Regions from separate parts of the Planctobacterium sp. R6 genome, predicted to be linked through region 1. Evidence: predicted binding sites of a transcription regulator. Region 1 holds the regulator's gene; each other region holds the start of a gene.
What was found. Region 1 encodes FNR, which switches genes on or off when oxygen is low (the NO sensors DNR and NnrR bind a similar motif). Its sites were predicted from a motif close to TTGATCTAGATCAA; they were not measured.

Region 1 (5,835 bases):
AATTTGATGGCATCCTTGAAATCAACAATGGGTTACCTGTTTGGTGGACCTACATGTTCTACGCAGTTATCGTCTGGGCTTTAGTGTATTTTGCACTCTATCCGGGTCTGGGTAACTTTCAGGGTTTACTTGGCTGGAAGAGCTCTCACCAGGATATTCGCTCTTTAGAAGAATCCAGAGCCGCCGTGATTGCCGCAAAAGAAGCGGGTGAAATTGTACAGTACGACCGTGAACTGGAATTCGCTGCTCAGAAATTTGATCCTGTCTTTAAAGCGATTGCTGACCGTCCTATAGAAGAACTGGTTAACGATCCGGAAGCGTTAAAAGTGGGACAACGTCTGTTTTTACAGAATTGCGCCATGTGTCACGGTTCCGATGCCAGAGGATCAACCGGCTTCCCTAACCTGACAGACAACGATTGGTTGTATGGTGGTACTCCGGAAAAAATTAAAGAAACCTTGCGCCACGGACGTCAAGGTGCCATGCCTGGTTGGATTGATTCCATGGGCGAGAAAGGCATAGAAGAAGTAGTTGCTTATGCGCTAAGCCTGAGTGGCAGAAGTGTCGATCAGGACCTGGCAGACAAAGGTAAAGCTCGCTTTGCGGTGTGTGCCGCCTGTCACGGCATGGACGGCACCGGTAATCAGGCATTAGGTGCCCCTAACCTGACGGACAACATATGGTTGTATGGCGGTAGTCATAGGGCAGTAACTGAAACCTTAACCTATGGCAGAAATGGCGTTATGCCGGCGTTCAACGAACGCTTAGGTGAAGATAAGATTCACGTTGTTGCAGCTTATGTTTACAGCCTGTCTTATCAACCTTAAAGGCACGGTATAATAAACAAGGCCCCGGCTTTTAGCCCGGGGCTTTTTTATGACCGCAATTGACGATTTACAAGGCAAACAAAAATGGCTGAAAAGTGGTACAAACAATTCTGGCCCTGGTTTTTAATCACCATTCCGGCAATATCAATGGTACTTGGTTTTACCATCGTCTATCTGGCTGTCACCAGTGAAAACTCCATGGTCTCGGATGATTACTACAAAGAAGGGAAAGCGATAAACCAATCCATCAGTAAAAAGCGTATGGCTAAACAGCTCAACCTCGTTGCAGCGCTAACACTACAAGAAAACCGGATCTATGTGACTTTCCAACAGGCATTGCCACCGGACGCTACAGCATTAAAACTGGACTTTTTTCATGCCACGTTGCAAGACAAGGACTTTTTTGTCATGTTAACCCGCAACGCTGAAGGCGTTTATTCAGGGGAACTGCGCAATGAAACAAAAGGCAAATGGCGTCTTACCCTGACCCCTTTTGATGAGTCGTGGAAAATCAGAAAAACCGTGTCTTTACCGATTGCCTCTGACATTATTCTGGAGCCTTAATGTACAACGTGGCAACAGGCCATTGTTTTCATTGTAACGAAACAATCCCGGACAACAGTCAGTTTTGCACTGAAGTTTTGCATGAGCAGCGACAATTTTGTTGTCCTGGTTGTCTCGAAGTTGCACGCTCCGTTGTCGCTACCGGGTTGGAAGACTATTATAAATTTCGCACGGAACCTGCGGCCAGGGCCGATGCTCTCCCGGATAGTTTGCGCAAAGATATTCAAATTTACGACCTGCCAGAACTCACTGACGAATACATCAGCCAAAACAATCAATTTGCAGAAGTTCAACTTACCGTCGAAGGGTTAAATTGCCCGGCATGCGCCTGGCTTATTGAAAAGCGCCTAAATAGCAACCCGGCAGTGCGAATGGTAGGGGTTGATGTCAGTGCCAGGCGCGCCTCAGTGCGCTGGGACAAAGACAGTCTGACATTGTCCCAGCTACTCAACCTGTTTTTTGAAGTCGGCTATCGGGCCAGGCCCTTTCAACCCGACCAGCATGAAACGATTTTCCAGACTGAAAACAAAAACTTCCTTAAAAAACTTGGACTAGCCGGCCTGCTTACCATGCAGGTAATGATGTTGGCATTTGGACTGTATTTTGGGGTATTTGGGAACCTGGATGCAGAGACGCGTCAGTTTTTGCATTGGGTAAGTCTGATCTTAAGTACCCCTGTGGTTTTTTACTCCGGCTCAGTTTTTATCATCAGCGCGTTAAATGGACTGAGCGCAAAAACCTTAAATATGGACATGCCGGTGAGTATCGCCATTGTAGTAACCTGGGCCAGCAGCGCCTGGGCAACCTTCAATAACCAGGGAGAAGTGTTTTTCGAATCAATTTGCATGTTTATCTTTTTATTGCTTATTGGTCGCTACTTCGAACACAAAGGCCGCCAAAAAGCGGTAATTACCGGCAATAACCTCAGTCGTCAGTTACCTCAATTTGCCAGACTCGTCGCTGATGATGGCCAGATTCAGGACGTGCCGGCAAAAACCATCAGGCCCGGACAGCAAATTCAGATCAAAGTTGGCGATACTGTGCCCGTCGATGGCATCATTACTCAGGGCACCACAGAACTGGACGAAGCGATTCTCACAGGGGAAGCTGCACCGGTGTGTAAAACCATTAATGCCCCCGTTTTTGGCGGCACGATAAATTTATCGGCGCCTATTATCGCCACGGTTAGTACAGCATTAAAAGATTCAGCCATTAACCAGATCAGTCGCGCACAGGAACTGGCTTTTTCACAAAAACCTAAATTTGCTATCGCGGCAGACAAACTCGCCGGAAGTTTTGTTTCCCTGGTACTCCTGATTGCCACCCTTACCTTCCTGTACTGGCATCAAAAAGTACCGGCCGACGCACTGTGGATTACGGTTTCGGTATTAGTTGCTACCTGCCCCTGTGCGCTTGGACTGGCTACCCCAACCGCCTTCACCGCAGCCATGAGCAAACTCAATGAAAGCGGCCTGGTGATCAAGCGTACCGACCTGTTAGAGACCTTAAACAAGGTAACCGTATTTGCCTTTGATAAAACCGGTACGTTAACCCGTGGCCAGCCCAAAGTTCAGCGCTGGGAAAATCACAGTAACCTCTCTGATGAACAGGTACTCTCTGTCGCCGCGTCAATAGAAGCCTATTCAGAACACCCCATCGCTAAAGCCTTTGACAGCGCCACTAACCTTCCCTGTCAAGAGGTCGTGGTTTTCCCGGGAGAAGGGATTGCAGGGGAGCTACACGAAAAGCGATACCGCATCGGTAATTGTCACTTTGCGGGAGCAAATTTTAAGGTACAGCAGGCCGACGTTTATCTGTGCGAAGTAACACTAACCGGAGAACAAATCCCGATAGCTGAGTTTTACCTGGAAGACGTGTTAAGAGAACAAGTCGAGCCCTTTTTCAGACAATTAAATCGCGGCAGATCTGTTTTACTAAGCGGAGACAACCAGCAAAAAGTCGCTATTCTGGCGAATAAATTGTCTATCCCGGAATATCAGTATGGCGTTAAGCCCGTGCAGAAACTGGCGTACCTGCAAACCCTGCAAGCCAAAGGCGAAGTCATTTTAATGGTGGGTGACGGGGTCAATGACGCACCGGTTCTGGCCGGTGCAGATATCTCAGTAGCGGTGAATGGCGCCAGTGATTTCGCCCAAAATGCCGCTGACATTATCATGCTGAAAGACAATTTTTTAGCGATTAACACCTTGCTGGAAGTATCGTTAAAAACACAACGCATTATTAAGCAAAACTTTGCCTGGGCTTTGGGTTACAATTTGCTGGTACTGCCTTTTGCAGTCAGTGGATTACTTCCCCCCTGGGGTGCGGTCATCGGCATGTCGCTAAGTTCGCTAATTGTGACCTTTAACTCGCTTCGTATTAATACACAAAAAGACAAGTAACATGAGCATTATTTACGTATTGATTCCTTTAGCTATCATTCTGGTACTTGTCGCAATCGCAATCTTTTTTTGGGCGGTACGCAGCGAACAGTTCAAAGACCTTGAGCGTCATGGACACAGTATCTTGTTTGATGATGACGTAAAAGACGCTTCCAAAGCTAAACCTAAGCCACCCAAAGAAAAATAGTCTGCTCGTGAACGATCTATTTGCCGCGTTTTTAATCGGGATTGCCGGGAGCGTGCATTGCGGAGCAATGTGTGGTGGGGTTATTGCTGGCTTGAGTTACGCCATTCCGCCTGAAAAACCGCTGTTACCCTATGCGTTAAGCTACAATCTGGGCAGGATATTCAGTTACAGCCTGGCGGGGTTTATTGCCGGGGCACTGGGCCAGATATTCAGTCACCAGATAGCCAGTGGTGTGGTGGTATTGAAGTTAATCAGTGGTGTATTTTTATTGTTGCTGGGGGCTTATATCGGCAACTGGTGGCGCCTGCTGACCCGGTTGGAATCATTCGGAGCCCTGTTCTGGCGCAGGATATCGCCATTCGCCAGGCGATTTGTGCCGTTTAAACACCCGATATCCGCCCTGCCCTATGGGTTAATCTGGGGTTGGTTACCGTGTGGCCTGGTTTATTCAACGTTGGCCTGGAGTATCGCCAGCGGTAGTGCCACTGCCAGTGCGCTACAGATGGCAGCCTTCGGCTTAGGCACGCTACCGGCAACCTTATTACTGGCCTTTTCCAGTAATGAACTGCTTAACTTCACCAAATCCCCCAGAGTACGGCAAATCATCGCTATCGCATTACTTTGCTATGGGGCGTTTACCATTGCACAAGCCCTGTCCCATCATTTATAGTAACGATTCAGCGCGAAAAGGGATTGTATTATTCAATGGTAAGTCAAGCTCGTTATCCTCTTCACTGTCAAAACTGTAGCTTCAGTCAGTTGTGCCTGCCCTTTAATTTAAGCAACAACGAAATGGATAAACTGGACGACATCATCCAGCGCAAGAAACCCATCCAAAAAGGTGAAAGACTTTTTGAAACTGGTGACAAACTGAAGGCGCTTTACGCGGTTCGTTCCGGCTCCTTTAAATCATATGCCATCAGCCAAAACGGCGAAGAGCAGATTACGGCATTTCATTTACCCGGCGAAGTTATTGGCTTCGACAGTATGTCTGAAGAGGCCCACCAAACCGTTACTCAGGCGTTGGAAACCTCGATGGTTTGTGAGATCCCATTTGCCACACTGGATAAACTGTCTGATGAGTTACCCGCGTTAAGAAAGCAACTTATGCGGCTCATGAGCGCTGAAATTAAGCAAGATCAACAGATGTTTATGCTGCTCAATCAGCGCACGGCTGAAGAGCGCTTAGCTTACTTTTTACATTCGCTGTCGCTGCGCTTTAATCAACGGGGGTTTTCCGCCAATCAGTTTCGGCTCACCATGACCCGCAGTGAAATTGGCAATTTGTTAGGGTTAACGGTTGAAACCATCTCGCGACTATTGTCAAAATTCAACAAGGAAGGAGTTTTAACGGTGGATGGCAAACTAATCAACATCAATAACCCGGCAATTCTGGAAGAAAAGAGCAAAACCTTTGCCCCCGAATGCCGCTAACCGGCAAATTCTTTTTGCAGGTTCTTTGATCTATAACAATAGATAAACTGGCAAAACTTTGATGCTGTTCTTACACTTATAATGTTCTTTTCACCAATTGGGACAATGCTATGAGTGGCTTTAATAAAATTTTAGCAGTGGTTGATCCAACCGAAGAGCAGCAAAAATCACTGGCCCGGGCACTGGAACTGGCCAATAAATGTAATGGTAAGGTGACTGCCTTTCTGTCTATTTACGACTTTTCCTATGATATGACCACCATGTTATCTGTCGAAGAGCGCGAGATCATGCGCCAGGCAGTGGTAGATGACCGTACTGAATGGTTGGTGCAATTAATTGAACAACAACCCAATGCCCATGATATCCACGTGGATGTCAAAGTCGTTTGGCACAATCGTCCCTACGAAAGCATTATCGTAGA
Region 2 (5,835 bases), on a different contig from region 1:
TCACATTGGACATGGTTGCAGATTTGCAAATAACCAGCAGACTGTCGCAAATCAATCGTTATTATCGACAAACGGCAATTGCGATTGGGGCCAACATGGAAGAAGACATGACGCTGGACGAAGCCCGTGAAAAAATTGAAAAAATCATGGGTAGTCTGGAGCTGCCCACCGGGTATAGCTGGTCATTGGATGGTAGTTTCAGACAACAGCGAGAGTCAGAATCGATCATGCTGACCAACATGCTGTTAGCTATCGCCATGATTTATATTGTAATGGCTGCATTGTTTGAGTCTCTGGTATTGCCAACCGCGGTGATTACTTCGGTGCTGTTTTCATTTACCGGCGTATTTTGGACCTTTGCTCTTACCGGTACCCCAATGTCGGTGATGGGCATGATAGGCATGCTGATCCTCATGGGGATCGTAGTCAATAACGGCATTGTTTTAGTGGACCGCATCAATCAATTAGTCAACGAAGGCCATCGTGTCCATGATGCCATCATGGAAGGATGTCTGACCCGGGTCAGACCGGTCTTGATGACAGTGGCGACCACCGTGCTGGGTTTACTGCCTTTGGCACTGGGTGATACCAATGTTGGTGGCGACGGCCCGCCTTATTCCCCCATGGCAATCGCGATTATTGGCGGATTAGTCTTTTCCACCATGACCAGTTTGTTGCTGGTACCACTGGCCTACTTGCTGCTGCTCAAATTGCGCCGCAAAACCCATAATATGATTAATGACAGTAAAGGATTAGTGGCTAAAATCATCAAAGCCGCTTAGGAAAAAATAACCACAAAGAGCCTGACCTGAAGGGTCAGGCTCAGGTGTATAAACACTATTTCATTCTCACCAAAGACACATCACAAACCGCATTGTTAGACACCGCCGAGGCAGTAGAGCCAATCAGTGATTGCAGGCCTTTTTTTGAGTGCGTTCCCAGCAAGATTAAATCAGCCTTTTTACGCTTTGCTACCTGGCAAATAATTTCGTGAGGTTTACCAACTTTAAGCACCCTGTTCTTTTTCGCCACTTTGAATTCAGCCACCAATTTCTCAAATTCAGGGCTCGCTTTTTCGGTCAGTTCCTTCTGATAATCCTTTGGCAAAAACGTATAAGGCAGCACATTGACAACAATCAATCGACTACCAAACTTATCCGCCAATGTACTGGCTTTAGTGAGTAACTCTCTGCCTTCATTGCCGATTTCAACGGCACATACTATTATTTTATACATAATTACCTCATTCCGAAATGCAAAAAAAAGCGGTCAACCATCACACATGAATATGCTCAGGATACTGCTGTTTATACACAACGTCGGGCAAAAGGTATTTGATGTAAATCAATATCTTGGGGGTAAGCGGTACACGCTATTACCCCCTTACCGTTCCGATAAGCAACTTTAAGAAATGGAAAGTCCACCATCCACGTCAATGATTTGCCCGGTTATCCAACTGCCGGTGGAAGCGGCCAGCTCAACTACCCAGTGAGCCACATCATCGGGAACCCCTCGTCTTCCCAGGGGAATTTTCGCAATCTCGGTCTTCTTAACTGCAACAATCTCTTCAGGGCTAAGGTTCATTCGAGCCTGCAAAAATTCACTTTCAGTAGGCCCAGGCGCAACCGCGTTAACTCTGACATGTTTAAATGCCAGTTCTATGGCCAGGCTTTTGGTCAGGTGTTCAATCGCAGCCTTACTGAGGCCGTACGCACTTAAAAATGGCGCGGCTTTGTGACCATAGGTACTACTCAGGTTGACAATATTCCCTTCTACCTGTTCCAAATAAGGTAATGACTTTTGAATCATCTTAATTGCGTACAAAACATTAATGTTGAATACGTCTGTTATCGCAGCAAAGGGTAATTGCTCTATGCCACCAATGCATCCGGCACCAACATTGTTAACCAATACATCAATTCGACCAAAGTTCGTCACCGCATAATCAATAATCACCTGTGCCGAGTCAGGGTCAGCAGCATCAGCAACTACACCATAAATGTTTGCGTGGCTACCGGTTATGTCATCGAGTACATTTTTTCTTCGTCCTGAAATAACCACTTTTGCCCCGTCTCGTGCGAATTGCTTCGCGGCCGACAGACCGATTCCGGAGTTTCCACCTGTAATCAAAACTACTTTGTCTTTAAATCTCATCAATTTGACCTTTCTTGTTAAGCAGAAAGGCATGCTAATTCATTGCATTAACAAACAATATGCAATATTTTCTTACGTCAAAATAAAGAAAATATTTATAATTAATATGTACACTTCAAAAACAATTATCTCTTTTGTCAAAACTGTAGAGCATGGGACATTGGCGGCAGCGGCCCAATATTTAGGCGTATCGGCAGCAGCGGTGGGTCAAAACATTACCCGTCTTGAAAACACTTTAGGCGTCAAACTTTTTTTTAGAACCACCCGTGATTTAACACTGACTGATGAAGGAAAACTGCTTTATCAAAGAGCAAATGCCCCGATCAAAGAATTGGAAGAAATCAATCATATATTTGCAGAAAGTCGAAACATTGTCAGTGGCGAGATTTCCATAAGCTGTACAAAAAAGCTATGCGAAAACATTGTTTTAGAACTGGCAACTGATTTTGCTCAACAACACCCTGAAGTGTCCTTCTCATTTGATTCCAGTGATGCGGTTAAAGATATTCAAAGAGATAGCATTGATATCGCTTTTCGAATCGGTTCAGTGCAACATCAAACCATCATTGCCCGAAAAATAGGTACCAACCCATTGGGCGTATACTGTTCGCCTGTATATCAGGAGAAATATGGCGTACCAGAAACAATAGAAGATTTGTTAAACCACAACTGCCTGCAATACGTGTTCCCCGGAAATCAACTACGCTGGATATGGCAGTTTAATACCAGCAAACCTGTAAAAATTGATACTTCGGGCAATTTCACATTTAATGATCCGGCACCAATGGTGGAAGCATGCAGAAAAGGATTGGGGCTTATTCAAACCGACCGATATAGCGTCAGCGAGTATCTGCGTGAAGGAAGCTTAGTTAGTGTGCTTGAACAGTACAGCCCTGCTCCACTGGAACTGCATTTGTGTTATGGCACCAGAGAACGACTTCCATTGAGGGTCAGAAAATTTATTGACTATGTCGTTGAACAAAGCAAAACATCGGAGCTTTTATCTCCTCTCTAAGCTAAAAACAGATTAATTTATCAATGGCTTAATTGTTCTGTCTGCAAGATTTCAGAAGGATTTTTCCATAAATACGCTGTGGGGATCGTCGCCGTAGTCAGCAAAAGGGCCACGGACTTCAAATCCGTACTTGCTATAAAGCGTGCGTGCAGGTTGAAAAAAAGGTTCAGCGCCGGTTTCTAATCGAAGCCATTGATACTGCCTGGTATAAGCCTGCTGAATAACGTGATCCAACAATAAGCGGCCGATGCCTTTGCCCCGATATTTATTGGCCGTGCGCATCGATTTAATCTCCGCCCAATGCGGTGCGTGCTCTTTTAATGCAACGCATCCCGCCGCAGAATCACCATCCCAGATGCACCAGAAACTAATATCCGGGTTTGTCAGCGCGGTTAAATCCAGAGTATGTACACTCTCTGGTGGCGAGGTGGCGTACATGTCCGCGATGTGCTCTTGCAACAATGCGACAACTCTGTCATCCGATACATCATCGGCTCTGATGATCATCAGGCGATCAACTTTCGATACATCTGTACGGTTTTCCCCTCAGGGTGCAATACCGATTGCACAGGTTCAAAACCACAGCGTTGATGGAATAAATGAGACGCTGGATTGGGCGGCTCTTCATTAACCTCACAACACAAGGCCTCAATACCATTTTTGCGACAAAAGGATTCAGCTTGTTGATAGAGACCTTTGCCGATCCCTTTACCTTTGTATATGGGGCTAACGAAAATGCGGTCTATGTACAGGAAATTATCGAACCGGTCACAAAACCAGTTAAAATTAAAGCCGTGATTATCCGCCCCTTTCATAAAGCCCATTATGACCCCTGAAATGGCATATTCGTCAGTACAAACTTCTACAAACGCCGCTTCATTGCATAGAATCGTCAGAGTTTTTAAGTCTAACTCATTGACATGCGGGACTTCCCGATTGTTTAACCTGAGAATTTCAGGCAAATAAGCCGTTTCAATCTGATTAAAATTCATTCCCTGCACCACCACTACTACATACCTGCATTATTCTGCGAATTAGCAGTGAAAACAAGTAAAAATAAAGCGCTAAAAACATAAATATTGTCGTCTGAATTCCTGTCATAACAAACTGTTTTTCCAGAATAAAAACAATTTGCAACATTCTGTCTAAAAATTTTTCCGGATTGCGTTAAACCTTTTAAATCATCGCCGCGACTTAATCAGTGATTGTTCAGTTTTGGTTAATATTTCGGGGAAATGCATGAAAATCACAGATACCAGTGGTCAGGATGTCGTTCTGGCACCTGCATCAAACAAACATAAATGGTTTAAGGGTGGGATTGCCGCGGTGGTGGTTGTGGCTATTATCGGTGTTGTCGCGCCTTCGTACAGCGACTGGGCGAATTCAGATCTGTCTGTTTCCCTGGAAAGATTGCGACTGGCCAAAGTCACCCGTGGTGATTTTGTCAGAGATCTGTCGGTGCAGGGACGGGTCGTAGCAGCTGTCAGTCCTAAGTTGTACAGCCCCGCTCAGGGCACTATCACTTACCGGGTGGATGCCGGAGACTCAGTACAGCAAGCGCAAATTCTGGCTACCATTGAAAGCCCAGAACTCACCAATGAATTACAACAAGAATTAGCGACTTTACAGCGTTTACAGATAGAACTGGACCGAAAAAAGATTCAGGCCAAACAGCAGGCACTGAACAATCAAAAATCCATTGATCAGGCCCTGGTGGCCTTAACTGCCGCTGACAGAGAAAAACGACGCGCCGACAAAGCCATAAAGAGTAACAGCATCAGCGCCATTGACTTTGAAAAAGCACAAGATGATCTGGAGAACGCTCGTCTGGAACACAAACACGCTGTAGAAGACGCGCAATTAGCAATTGAATCGTTTGAGTTTGAATTGAAAACCAACCAACTTCAGGTAGACAGACAGGGGCTTTTGGTGGCCGATCTGCAACGAAAAGTTCAGGAGTTAACGGTGCGCTCTCCGGTTAGCGGTATCGTCGGCAACCTTGCCGTGGAGCAAAAAAACCAGGTAACCCAAAACCAGGCAATATTATCGGTTGTGGATCTCAGTGAATTTGAGGTGGAACTGCAAATTCCGGAAAGCTACGCCGACGATTTGGCCATCGGAATGGATGCAGAAATACAGTTTAACGGTGAAACGCACTCGGCAGTTCTGGTCACGATTTCCCCCGAAATCCAGAACAATCAGGTGACCGGACGGGTGCGTTTTGCCAACTCTTCAGAACTGGGATTACGTCAAAATCAACGTCTCACGACCCGTATTCTGATGGAAAACAAATCCGATGTACTGATGGTGCAACGAGGTCAGTTTCTGGAAAGTGCCGGCGGGAAAATAGCCTATCTCATTCAGGAAAACCGCGCCATACGCACACCCATACATACCGGTGCCCGCAGTTTGGGGTCGGTTGAAATTCTGGCAGGTTTGTCAGTTGGCGATGAAATCATCGTCTCCAGTACCGAAGCATTCGATGGTGCTGAAACCGTATTACTCACACAATAATTGGGGGAAATTCTCATGTTAAAGATGGAAAACATTGCCAAGGTATATCGCACTGATGTTGTAGAAACCCATGCGCTGAAAGAATTTAGTCTGGAAGTGAACGAAGGTGATTTTGTCGCCGTAACAGGCCCTTCTGGTTCGGGAAAAACCAC
Region 3 (5,835 bases), on a different contig from region 1:
CGGATTTTTGCGTGTGGCTCGTTTTGATGAATGATTGCAATCAATAACAGAACAATATGCCTTTAGACTCTACAATCCATGACGCTTACATGGCAGCCAGAAACGGACTGTCACGTATGGTGTCGCGTCTGGTGCCGCCGAAAGAGGTGGAAGATATTGTACAGGAAACTTACGTTCGACTTTGTCAGGTAGAGCAACCCAGGTCGATCTCTGAGCCCCGATCTTTTTTGTACCGTACCGCCAAAAACCTCGCTCTGGATCATTTAAAAAGAGCGGAAACCCGTCTGACTGATTCACCAGAAGACAGTCTTGACAGTATGATGTTGGAACAAACGGTCGATAACACCTTGCAAAGCGTAGTCAGTGACCAGGAATTTGGTCACTTTTGTGAAGCGGTGCGGCTACTACCGGTTGTCTGCCGCAAAGTATTTGTCCTTAAAAAGGTGTACGGCTATTCCCAAAAGGAAATAGCAAAAATGATGAATATTAGTGAAAGTACCATTGAAAAACATATCGCTCAGGGAATGAAGCGCAGCATGCTCTATGTCATGCAAAAAGAGCAAGGCGCGCCTGTACCCGCTGACAAGGCTTCTGTAACAGGTAAATCGCTATGAACAATAATGTTGTACCTATCCGTACTACCGCCAAAGCCGCAAACAACAGTGCGCTGGATTCTGCAGCAGAATGGATAGCCAAAATGGACCGGGGGCTGAGTCTCGAAGAAGAGCAGCAACTGAAAACCTGGCTGCAGTCTTCAGAAGAGCACCGTGAGATGTTGTTTAAAATGGCGAAACTGTGGGACAACATGGCCGCGCTGGAGCGATTAAAATCGCTGTTCCCGGAACCACCGGTTAAACAGTCTCGCCGCGCGCCTTTAGCCATGGCCGCATCGGTGGCGTTTGTTGCCATGTTATTTACCTTTTTGTGGCTAAGTGCGGGGGACTCCTGGCTGTCTGACAGTGAACTTGTGGTTTTGTCAGAGCAGCGCTTTGAGACAGGTACCGGCGACTCGAAAAAAGTTACCTTGTCTGACGGCAGCCTGTTGTCGGTCAATACCAACACCTCCGTTAAAGTGACCTTTATGGAACAACAGCGGGTAATAGAACTGTTTGAAGGTGAAATTCACATACAGGTGGCCCATAACACCGAAAGACCACTGAGCGTATACGCCGCCGGACAAATCATTCAGGCGGTAGGCACAGCATTCAATGTTGAACTCCTTGAAGATCAGGTGGAGTTGATCGTCACAGAAGGCAAAGTCAGAGTGGCCAGACAAGCTGAAGATCAGCCGGATCCACTGCGCCCCATGCAAAATCGACTGGACGACAGCCTGCCATCATTGGTGCAGGGGCAAAAGTCGCTGCTGACCGTAGCGGCCCCAACCATAGAAACCGTAGAAACGGCAGATATTAATGCAGCATTATCCTGGCAGCAGGGCAATCTGGTGTTCAGAGGGGAACCATTGCAACAGGTATTGGCTGAGGTCAGCCGCTACAATGCAGTGACTTTCGAACTCCCGCAGAATGAACTGAACCACATTCAGGTAGCAGGATTATTTAAAACCAATGACCTGAATGGTTTTCTCAGCGCGCTGCAACAGAACTTTGCCATTGAAAACCAACGTACTTCGGATAACCGCATTGTTTTGCGCCGGGGCAGTTAAGAGTTGCAACAGGATGCCACAGCCAATGCTGTGGCCTCTGTCTGCAAGAATGTGTTAAAACCTGTGCTATTGTCCATCTATCATCCATTCTATGACCCCATAATGAGACCATAATCATGTCAGAAACTATTGAACAGCCAAACCAGGGCGGCATCAGCGCTGCTCAGGTAGAACAAATCACCGCCGCCGAAGATCAGGCGGTCTCGGTGGCCTATGTGATATTTATCTCAGCGGTAGCGGCCATTGGCGGTTTTTTATTCGGCTTTGACTCAGGTGTCATCAATGGCACAGTGGGCGCACTGGAAAAAGCCTTTAATGCCACTGATGTCGCCACGGGTTTTAATGTGGCATCTGTCTTACTGGGTTGTGCCTTAGGAGCATTAATGGCCGGGCCAGTGGCCGATAAATTAGGGCGCAAACCGGTGATGATAGTCACAGCAATCGTATTTGCCATCAGCGCTTATGGCTCCGGTATTGCTGACAGTTCTATGGCGTTCATCTTTTATCGGTTACTGGGCGGATTAGGCGTAGGTGCAGCGTCAGTACTGGCACCGGCTTATATTTCTGAAGTTGCTCCCGCCAGCCTGCGAGGCCGACTGGCCACCTTGCAGCAAATGGCCATAGTGTTGGGCTTATTTGCCGCTTTTATGAGTAACTTTACCATCGCTTCTTACACCGGCGGAGCCAGTGAGCCTGGCTGGTTTGGGATCGCAGCCTGGCGCTGGATGTTCTGGATGGAAATCATTCCCGCCAGCTTGTTTTTCATCGGTGTCATCCTGATCCCTGAATCGCCACGCTTTTTGGTGGCACAGGGCCGCGAATCTGACGCAAAGAGCGTATTTGAGCGCATCGCACCCGGCGTGGCGAACGCCCAGGTTAGTGAAATTAAACGCTCGTTGCAAAGCAGCCATAAACCTGCCCTGCGGGACCTGTTTATCAGCGGCACCCGCAAAATTCATCCCATTATCTGGGTAGGCGTAGCACTGTCAGTGTTCCAGCAATTTGTGGGCATCAATGTAGTATTTTATTATGGTGCTGAGCTTTGGCAGGCGGCCGGATTTGATGAATCGCAATCTTTGTTTATCAACGTTTTGGGCGGTGTTACCAATGTAGTGTCTACCTTTATTGCCATCGCGTTAATAGACAAAATTGGCCGCAAACCGCTGCTGATTATCGGCAGTTCCGGTATGGCGGTGATGTTGGCTACATTGACCTGGTTATTCAGCACGGCAGGTTTAGATGAGGCCGGCAAACTGGCGCTCACCGAAGGCATGGGAACTTTAGCACTGGTTGCAGCCAATCTGTATATCGTATTTTTTGGCATGAGTTGGGGACCGGTTGTCTGGGTACTGCTAGGCGAAATGTTTAACAACCGAATTCGCGGTGCCGCTTTGGCGTTAGCCGCCAGTGCGCAATGGCTGGCAAACTTCGTGGTAACCATGACTTTCCCCATCCTGTTAACTCAAACCGGACTGGGCGGCGCTTACGGATTATATGCCTCCAGTGCCCTGATCAGCCTGTTTTTTGTATTGCGTTACGTCAAAGAAACACGCGGCCGAAGGCTGGAAGAAATGTAGTTCTGCCTTAACTGAACGTCATAATACCTTTGAAAAGCGCTGAGCCGTTTGATGCTGGGGCAAATATTGGTCAAATACCATGCAGATATTTCGCACCAGCAATCTGGCACACTCATGAACCAGGATTTGCTTTTCCTGGATACTCACTAACCCGTCGTCAGCAAAGGTGCTCAGTGTCTGCAATTCCTGCGCAAAGTGCGACTTAAAGTCAATTTCGAATAACTCTTCGACTTCACTAAAACTCACATAAAGATTGGTCATCAATGCCCGGATAACAAAACCCCGAAGTTGATCCTCCTCTGATTGCACCAGGCCGCGTTCAATCGCATGTTGCTGTTCATCCAGTTGGCGGTAATAGTCAGCGGTATGCTTCAGGTTTTGGCTATAGATATGACACACGGAACTGATCGCGCTGACACCAAAGCCCAGCAGATCTGCATGTTGAATACTGCTGTACCCCTGAAAGTTTCGTCCGAGACGCCGCGCTTTGAGGGCCAGTGCCAGTTCATCATCGGGTTTGGCAAAATGATCAATGCCAATCATCACATAACCAGCCCGGGTCAATGTCATAACTGCCAGGCGCATCAAAGCCAGTTTGTGCTCGCCAGTCGGTAACCATTGGTCTTTTATCTTGCGCTGCGCCGGAAATTTCTGTGGCAGGTGGGCATAGTTAAACAGAGAAATCCGTTGCGGATCTATCGCCAGCACATCCTCAAGGGTTTGCTCAAAAGTCGCTAAATTTTGAAACGGCAGGCCATAAATCAGATCCAGATTCACCGAACCTATGCCGCTGGCGCGGGATACACGGCAAAGACGCTTCACCATATCCGTATCCTGAACCCGGTTGATGGCTATCTGCACCTGCGGATTCGTATCCTGGACACCCATGCTAATTCGGTTAACACCAAGTTCAGCCAACCCCTGTATATAGGCTTCTGAAGTTTCTCTGGGATCAATCTCGATACTGATTTCAGGATTGCAACGCACCTTGTAGTCATTGCAAATCCCCCACAAGATATCTTTGATTTCGGTAAGCGACAGCATACCCGGCGTACCACCACCAAAATGGATCTGCACTATCTGATGATTTTTGAACAGTGCAGCCCGTAAACTGATTTCTTTCCGCAGATAATGAACATACTTGCTGATCTTGTCGCGGTTGCGGGTGATCACCTTGTTGCAGCCACAGTAATAACAAAGGCTGTGACAAAATGGCACATGAATATAAATGGCCAGATCAGGGTTTACCGCTAACAGAGCGGCCTTTCGAAACTGTCGGTCGGTGAAGCTGTCTTTAAACTCCAGCGCCGTGGGGTAAGAGGTATAACGTGGTCCGGAAGTGGCATATTTTTCCAGTATTTTGCTGTTAAATAAAGCGCTGTTATCAGAGTACATGTACCGCCCAAGCCTGTTGTTAAATGGGTACTCAGCTTAACTTCTGGCAATTTCTAAACCTTAATCTGTATCAAGTTTTTGCGTGATCCTGGCCTGCATTTCTGCACAATCGTGCAAGCGTGCGCAGAATTCTCGTTTAAGGCAACAAAATCGTATAAAAAAGCACCACAGACAGGAAAAATTTTCTAAAAAAATAAGATGATTTCCTGACGCGTTCCGCTACAATCTGCGGTCCAATAATCAGGCTCTGCAACTGTTTCCAGCCAGACTTCGCCAAAGAGCCTGAACCTGATTTAGCAGTTTACACAGGAGATAAAACGAAATGGCGGCAGCTGTTTTTAATTTATCTGATATTAATAACCTGATGCGGGAGCTTCAGGGCGACGTGGTACTTTACCCCACCATTGAACACATATTTATGGAAAGCCTGTATCCGGATGGCATTATTCTGGATGCTCATGGTCGAACCAAAGCACAGGCGGAAGCCGCTGAAGAAAAGTTTTGGCCAGATTCCAGCCGCATTATCAGCAGCAAAATCCCCAGAGCGTTGCTCATGAAAAATGACAAAGGCTTGTACATTTGCAATAACCTGAAGGACGAACTGACCCCTTTCAGACGCGGTGCTATTGCCTTTGCGAAAGGCTGCAATCCAATATCTGATGACAACTGGGCTAAATACACCCGCCAAATTGCACCGGGTGAAGTGATTCAGATGGTGCCGATTGCGGATGTTGTAGCCGCTATCCGCGCAAAATCTGACACCCTGGTGGTTGAAATTGGTCAACCCAGTCAATCAGCAGCATAATCAAATGCCGGCAGTGTGAACAGCACGGCCGGCATTTAAGCTGATTTCACATTTAATGCCCTTTTTCCGCTTCCCCAAAAAACGCAATCAGGCTCACCGCAAATCTGCTCTCAGGTGGCAGAGTCATGAGGTTCAGATCACCCGCAAAACCATGAAGTCCATCCGGCTCCGGGTAAGAGATACCGGCGAGTTGGCACTGAGTTGCCCACATGGCATCACAGATCACGAGATTATTCGCTTTCTCGATGCCAGATCCGGATGGGTAGAGCAACAGCTGCAGCGTGTAATGGCAGCTAATCACAGCAAGGCAGAACAAAACAACGCCAGACAAGTCAGCCTGTGGGGTAAAGCCTTTTGTATCGAGGTGCGCCCGGCAATCAAAACGCCATTTGAAA

Region 2: a site for FNR is predicted at 1,335-1,348, ahead of AC0J20_RS13350 (universal stress protein). Genes of this name have one in related genera too.
Region 3: a site for FNR is predicted at 4,696-4,709, ahead of hemN (oxygen-independent coproporphyrinogen III oxidase). Genes of this name have one in related genera too.

The regions. Positions count from the first base shown of each region.
Region 1 is NZ_JBVTQY010000030.1:5,228-11,062, reverse strand. Features, by position in the region: gene ccoP (cytochrome-c oxidase, cbb3-type subunit III) at 1-827, shown strand, start outside; gene AC0J20_RS16850 (FixH family protein) at 912-1,391, shown strand; gene AC0J20_RS16845 (heavy metal translocating P-type ATPase) at 1,391-3,793, shown strand; gene ccoS (cbb3-type cytochrome oxidase assembly protein CcoS) at 3,795-3,980, shown strand; gene AC0J20_RS16835 (sulfite exporter TauE/SafE family protein) at 3,988-4,650, shown strand; gene fnr (fumarate/nitrate reduction transcriptional regulator Fnr) at 4,686-5,414, shown strand; gene uspE (universal stress protein UspE) at 5,525-5,835, shown strand, end outside.
Region 2 is NZ_JBVTQY010000019.1:77,887-83,721, reverse strand. Features, by position in the region: gene AC0J20_RS13355 (efflux RND transporter permease subunit) at 1-782, shown strand, start outside; gene AC0J20_RS13350 (universal stress protein) at 838-1,236, opposite strand; gene AC0J20_RS13345 (SDR family NAD(P)-dependent oxidoreductase) at 1,405-2,154, opposite strand; gene AC0J20_RS13340 (LysR family transcriptional regulator) at 2,138-3,169, shown strand; gene AC0J20_RS13335 (GNAT family N-acetyltransferase) at 3,221-3,676, opposite strand; gene AC0J20_RS13330 (GNAT family N-acetyltransferase) at 3,676-4,161, opposite strand; gene AC0J20_RS13325 (efflux RND transporter periplasmic adaptor subunit) at 4,409-5,683, shown strand; gene AC0J20_RS13320 (ABC transporter ATP-binding protein) at 5,699-5,835, shown strand, end outside.
Region 3 is NZ_JBVTQY010000024.1:36,020-41,854, reverse strand. Features, by position in the region: gene AC0J20_RS15080 (RNA polymerase sigma factor) at 57-614, shown strand; gene AC0J20_RS15075 (FecR family protein) at 611-1,663, shown strand; gene AC0J20_RS15070 (sugar porter family MFS transporter) at 1,780-3,240, shown strand; gene hemN (oxygen-independent coproporphyrinogen III oxidase) at 3,259-4,635, opposite strand; gene AC0J20_RS15060 (DUF3085 domain-containing protein) at 4,958-5,440, shown strand; gene AC0J20_RS15055 (M48 family metallopeptidase) at 5,496-5,835, shown strand, end outside.